2 regions of the Peribacillus sp. P4_D6 genome follow, and region 2 is predicted to be linked to the other one. Evidence: riboswitches for the same ligand, from Rfam matches in the RefSeq annotation. Region 2 holds a riboswitch; the other holds the start of a gene.
What was found. Region 2 has a riboswitch for FMN ahead of AC1DVB_RS14845 (ECF transporter S component). Riboswitches for the same ligand answer to the same signal wherever they lie in the genome.
Positions count from the first base shown of each region.

Region 1 (3,427 bases), on a different contig from region 2:
ATCCTGATCCGATTAATTGTGCTTCAATAGTTTTCCCCATGTCTAATTCCTCCTAATTTTTAATAACAATAATTTTTTCATGTTAAGATTTCATACCTTAAAAATCTTTCAAGCTTTCGGGAAGTTCATTTCAAGTTCCTGTTTCCCGATTGGATCATTATGTTGAAGATACCGAACCAAATCGGCTATCGTAATGAACTTCAGGTTGAATTTATCAGCGATGACTTCTAAATCGGATACGCGGGCCATCGATCCATCTTCATTCATGATCTCACAAATTACACCGGCTGGAGCGGCACCGCATAACTTCGCCAAGTCCACCGATGCCTCCGTATGTCCTGCCCTTCTTAATACGCCGCCTTCTTTAGCGACTATCGGAAAAGTGTGACCAGGCCTTTGGAAATCTTCTGCGACCGAATCTTCATTAAGAAGCTCAAGGATGGTCAAGGACCGTTCAAAAGCACTGATTCCTGTAGAGGTGCTTTTATGATCGACACTTACCGTAAAAGCAGTGCCATGATGATCGGTATTTTCGCCTACCATAGGATGCAGTTTCAATTTTGCTGCCAGTTGTTCAGTGATGGTCGTACAAATCAAACCACGTCCATGAGTCGCCATGAAATTAATCGTTTCCGGTGTCGCCTTTTCGGCCAACACTACAAAATCCCCTTCATTTTCACGGTCTTCATCATCGGACACGATAACTACCTTGCCAGCCTTCAAATCTTCTATTGCTTCTTCTATTGTATGGAACATCATTACACCGCCCTTTTATTAGAATCCATGCTCTGCCAAAAACTCTAAATTCAGTCCTGGTTTTGGATTGCCATTTTTCATTTGATGTATTATATATTTCCCTATCATGTCGTTTTCGATGTTAACGATATCGCCAGCCGCTTTTTGTCCCAATATGGTGTCCTGATGAGTCAATGGAATCAATGAAACCGTCAAAAGGTTCCTTTCGATCCCAAATATCGTCAAGCTTGTTCCATCAATGGCCACGGAACCTTTTGGAATGCAAAAGGCACTAAGCCCTTCTTCCAGTTGGATTACATAATATACGGCATTTTCTTTCCGTTCTTTTTTTATGATCGTTCCGGTTCCGTCGATATGACCTGAAACAAAATGACCGCCAAACCTTCCCTGTGCACTCATGGCTCGTTCGAGATTAACAGGTGATCCCAATTTTAACGTCCGGATCGAGGAAGCTTTGACCGTTTCCGGCATCACGTCGACCGTAAATAAACTTTTCGTGAAGGACGTTACCGTTAAGCAGACCCCGTTGACTGAAATACTATCCCCCAGATGCACATCTTCAAGGATTTTTTCAGAACGAATCGATAACTCCATACTGCTTTTTCCTTTTTTCAAGGAATGTACGGTACCGATATCCTCAATGATTCCCGTAAACATGTTTTTCCCCCTTTTATAAAATATAAAAAACCCCTTAGGATGACCTAAAGGGTTAGCAGGAGAAATGAGTGAAAAAAATTGTATACCTAAAAAGCCCAATATTTTCATTTTTTGAAAAATTAGGCGTACGTATACACTTGGGTTCCACACGTCCTTCTCCCATCCAGACTGTACTGTCGGCTTTGGAATCTCACCAAATCCTGCCTTTTAACAGGCTCGCGGGCTTAGAATTTCTTCATCACCGCCGGTTGGGATTTTCACCCGACCCCGAAGGACTAAAATAATATGAATCTTTGAATATTTTATCACCATAAAGTGAAGATGTAAAATTTCTAACCTTAAATGGTTCAATTGTTACAGGAACTTCCTATCTTTATGTAAAAATGATCCCCATTAACCCCGATGTGCTCCAAAAAGGTTAGGCAGGCTAAATATGTGGAATAGGATTAGAGAGTCACACTTCATATAAGGAGGAAGCTTAATGCTTATTTTCATCATCAACCTGATTTTCTATCTGTTCGTCGTCACGATGAATTTTTTAGCCAATTTCCTGCCATTGAACGGCCAGACATCAGGAGAGATTTCCGATAAACTTCATGTCGTTTTCACTCCTGCCGGATATGTATTTTCCATATGGGGCTTAATCTATTTCCTGCTCGCCATCTGGGTATTCAGGCAGTTTTTAAGTAAACATCAAAACAGCCCTGCTTATAAGGCATCCTTCCCTTGGTTCGCTTTTAGCTGTGTCCTGAATGGCGCTTGGCTTTTAGCTTGGCACTATGAACACTTTTTGTTATCCGTATTCATCATCATTGCTTTGTTGGTTACTTTAATGGTCATTTATACAAGCATAAAAAAAGCGGGACACACTACTTTCGACCTATTTCCGTTTTCCGTCTATACAGGCTGGGTAAGTGTTGCAACGATCGCTGACATTTCTTATTACCTAACCTATATCAAATGGGACGGTTTTGGGGTTTCCAATTTAACCTGGACGATCGTCCTGCTGATTGCAGCAACAATCCTGGCCTTTGTCTTCGCAGGTAAAAACCGGGATTGGTGCTATCCTCTCGTATTCGTTTGGGCGTTCATAGGCATCGGGATACGAAATAGCTCCGCCTATCCTGTAATCACGGACATTTCTTATATCCTCGCTGCCATCACTTTTATCATATCCATAACCATCTTCATAAAAAGTAGAAGGAATAGGGTAGCCTAAAATGCTTGCTGAAGATCTTGCCATACATCCTGCCAAGCTTCTAGGCCAACTGAGAGACGGACCAGCTGGTCACTGATGCCCATTTGTTCCCGTGAATCTTCAGGAACGGCAGAGTGCGTCATGGTAGCGGGATGCTGGATCAATGTTTCGGCATCCCCAAGACTTACGGCAATTTTAATTAGATTCAATTTATTGAGGAATTCCTGTGCATCCTGTTTTGTGCCATGCAATTCGAAAGAGATAAGGCCGCCGCCATGTTTCATCTGTTTTTGCATGATATAATGATCCGGGGAAGCTTCATCACCTGGATAATATACCTTTTTCACCTTTGGATGTTTCTTAAGTTCATGAAAGATTGCCATTGCATTGGCCGAATGACGGTCCATCCTGACGGGCAAGGTCTTTAACCCCCGCAATAGTAGCCAGGCGTCGAATGGTGAAATGATTCCACCGATATCTTTCTGTGTAGTCCCAGCTATATGATTCATGAATTCCTTTTTACCGACGACAAGTCCCGCAACGACATCCCCATGCCCGCAAAGATATTTCGTAGCGCTATGAAGGACGATATCACAGCCATACTCAAGCGGTCTCTGTAGGTAGGGCGTCGAAAATGTATTATCGACTACGACCGTCACATTATTTTCCTTCGCAACTTTCACCACCATCTGTAAGTCAATCATTTTCATCGTCGGATTGATCGGGGTTTCTACATAGATGCAGGTCGTTTCCGGCCGGATCATTTTCCTAAGCTGTTCTTCAGTATCCATTTCACAAAAATCATGAGTGATCCGG
Region 1 is NZ_JBFUIQ010000007.1:60,805-64,231, forward strand. It holds gene ribH (6,7-dimethyl-8-ribityllumazine synthase) at 1-40, opposite strand, end outside; partial or broken gene ribB (3,4-dihydroxy-2-butanone-4-phosphate synthase) at 118-756, opposite strand; gene ribE (riboflavin synthase) at 775-1,413, opposite strand; FMN riboswitch at 1,561-1,692, opposite strand; gene AC1DVB_RS04740 (TspO/MBR family protein) at 1,895-2,632, shown strand; gene megL (methionine gamma-lyase) at 2,629-3,427, opposite strand, start outside.
Region 1: linked by a shared signal. The riboswitch ahead of ribE (riboflavin synthase) and the one ahead of AC1DVB_RS14845 (ECF transporter S component) in region 2 are both predicted to bind FMN.

Region 2 (3,427 bases):
AAATTCGAGTAACCTAAAGAGTCCGTAGAGATTTTTTCACCAATGGTTATGCCACGCTCTTTTGCGATCAACAAGGCATTCACTTCATTGACTGATGCATCGACTCTTGATCTTAAAAAGCCGGAGATTAAACTTTTTGTAAGAATCGCGGTATCGAAATCCAAAGATTCTCCTGCATATGTAACGGAGATTTCCTGAATTCCTTCATTCATGCACTGGGAAGCAATCGATCCCATTTGCTGAACAAGTTGATGGAATGGCTGTACCTTTTCAAACACTTCTTTAGATATGGCTGGAAGGTTAATTGAACTTGAGACTGGATTTCCTTCGAAATAGGTCAAAACTTCTTGGGCAACCTGTACGGCGACATTCAATTGGGCTTCTTTCGTGGAAGCGCCTAGATGAGGTGTAGCAATGACGCTGTCCAGTTCCAGCAGTTTATGGCCAAGTGGAGGTTCTTCGACGAAAACGTCCAGTGCCGCCCCTGCAACATGCCCTTGAACTAACATTTCATATAAATCATCTTCGTCTAGAATTCCACCACGGGCGCAGTTCAGTACATAAACCCCTTTTTTACAGGTAAGCAGTTTTTCTTTATTAATTAATCCTCTAGTTTCATTCGTTAGTGGTGTATGAACAGTAATGATGTCTGCTTTAGGAAGCAATTCATCCAATGGCAGGGCCGTTACGGACATTTTCTTTGCACGATCTACAGTCAGGAAGGGGTCATAGACAATGACATCCATGCCAAACACTTTAGCACGTTTGGCAATTTCCCCTCCGATGCGTCCAAAGCCAACTATGCCTAATGTTTTTCCACGAAGTTCAGTTCCCGTATAGGAGGAACGTTTCCACTCTCCATTTTTCAATGAAGCATAAGCTTGCGGAATGTGGCGCATTAATGAAGCCATCATCGCGAATGTATGTTCAGCTGTTGAAATGGTGTTGCCATCAGGTGCATTAACCACGACAATCCCGCGTTTTGTCGCTGCGGGGATGTCTATGTTATCAACACCGACACCAGCGCGTGCTATAATTTTCAACTGCGGCATACGGTTCATTAAATCTTCCGAAACCTTTGTTGCACTTCTCACAAGAATTGCATCGATCTGATCAAGTTCGTTTGAAGCTTCCTCTACGGTCTTCTGAATGAGCTGAATATTGGATGCCTCTGAAAGCGGTCCGAGTCCTTCTGGTTTAATGGCGTCTGCTACTAAAATCCGATACACATCTAAACACCTTCCTAAGGAAAAAGTTATCTTAAATTTCAGTTAATTTTACAATTGAAATGCTGATAATGTCAATTTGGCATATCTGAATGAAAGCGCTTAAACAAATGATTTTCAACTGAACATCCGTTTAAGGTGGCGATATAAATAGCTTCGATCCTTTTGCGAAAAATTTTCGAATTGCCTATATTGTAAATCCGCTGTTTGTTTTAGCCGTTCACTGCGACAATCGATATTCATCCTACATGCATCAAATGAGAAAAAATGCTATCAAAAAAAAGGCATTTCAGATATAATGGGAAGTATAAAAAATTTTATAGGTCTATCTTCGGGGCGGGGCGCAATTCCCCACCGGCGGTGATGAAGGAATTTCTACTTCTAAGCCCGCGAGCCTTACAAGGCAGGATTTGGTGTGATTCCAAAGCCGACAGTATAGTCTGGATGGGAGAAGATGGAGGTTCCTTAGTGCGTTTCAACAGTTATTTGCTGAACGTTTGTTTGATGTAACCTTTAATTTATCCCTTTAATTCCATTGGAATTAAAGGGTTTTTATTGAACATCAACATATTTTGGAATCCTAACCTCTTTTTCAGGTAGATCGGAAAAGAAGGAGAGAGAACTATGAAAAAGAACAAAGTGAAAAAAATGGTCTCACTTGCCATGATGGGAAGCATTTCGTATTTATTGATGCTTTTAAATTTCCCGTTTCCAGGATTCCCGCCTTTTCTCAATGTTGATTTTAGCGACATACCAGCACTGATGGCGGCATTGATTTTCGGTCCGATGGCTGGAATTCTAGTCGAGTTCATTAAAAACCTATTGGATTTAGTCATGACAGGGACCTTGACTGCTGTGCCTGTGGGGCATATCGCTAACTTTATAGCCGGAATACTGTTTGTCTTGCCGACTTATTATGTATTTCAGAAAATCAATTCAAAAAAAGGAATGACGTTCGCCTTACTTGCGGGAACAGTTTCCATGGCAGTATTCATGAGCGTATTAAACTATTTTGTCTTTTTACCGGCTTATACCTTCTTTATGGGATGGGATGCCATGTCGGCGCCCGAGTCAAGAAAGTTCGTTACGACGGCAATCTTGCCTTTCAACGTGATTAAAGGCGTGCTCATCACATCTGTATTCATGTTGCTGTTCATTAAATTACAGACATGGATCAATAAGCAAACATTATATAAAAATGCTTAATGGCATTGACGATAGATATGAAAAAACAACCGGATATCCATATCCGGTTGTTTTTTTTATGCCTGTTTTTTTTGTGCATTGGCCAAAAGAAAAAGCCATTCTCGATTGAAAATGGCTTGTACCTTTATTCGAATTTTAGTGCATCTCCGTCAAATGCCTCGTCAGCAACTTTGATGGAATCCGTTGGGCATCCTTCAAATGCATCCATCATGTCGTCTATAAGTACATCTGGAATTTCAACGATACCCTCGTTATCGTCAAGGGTAACAAATGCAATCCCTTCGTCATCATAATCATATATATCTGGTGCAGCTGCTCCGCAAGCTCCACAAGCTATGCATGTTTCTTTATCCACAATAGTAAATTTAGCCATGAATATAACCCCTCCTAAGTTGATTAACAACTGATAATCTTTTTATTTCAGATTATTATCTCTTTCCTATTGTAAGACCGAATGCCAAACTTTTCAATAGAAATTGTATTGATAATAACTATCATGTAGCTGAATGTCAACGAAAAACATCGAAAAAATTAACTTGGTCCTTTCCATGTTTCGTCATTTAGTCACATAATTTCCGTTGTATTCATCAATAATAACGGCGGTTTTTGCAGATTTTTGTTACAATGGGTTTATTGGTTAAATGAAACAAGGATGTGAGTCCCATGAATAATTATCTACAGGCCATCATTCTATATGCGATAAAAAAATTTCAAGGTGAGCGCTCCATTTATGCTATATACCATATGCTGCAGGGTAAGAAATCGTCACAAACCATCCAAGATGCCCATTTATTCGGGTTAACGGATATTTTTGGGACAATACCTCGATTTACCCGTCAGCAATTAAATCAAAACATTGAACATTCACTTAAGCATGACTTAATTAATTTAACGGATAAACAGGATGCATATGAAATTAATTTGCAAGGTGAACGAATGTTGGACGATTACTTTAAAAATAATCCTTTTCCGGAGTATTTAAATGGTTGGAAGTA
Region 2 is NZ_JBFUIQ010000045.1:606-4,032, forward strand. It holds gene serA (phosphoglycerate dehydrogenase) at 1-1,229, opposite strand, end outside; FMN riboswitch at 1,550-1,686, shown strand; gene AC1DVB_RS14845 (ECF transporter S component) at 1,851-2,432, shown strand; gene AC1DVB_RS14850 (ferredoxin) at 2,557-2,805, opposite strand; gene AC1DVB_RS14855 (YpbB family protein) at 3,096-3,427, shown strand, end outside.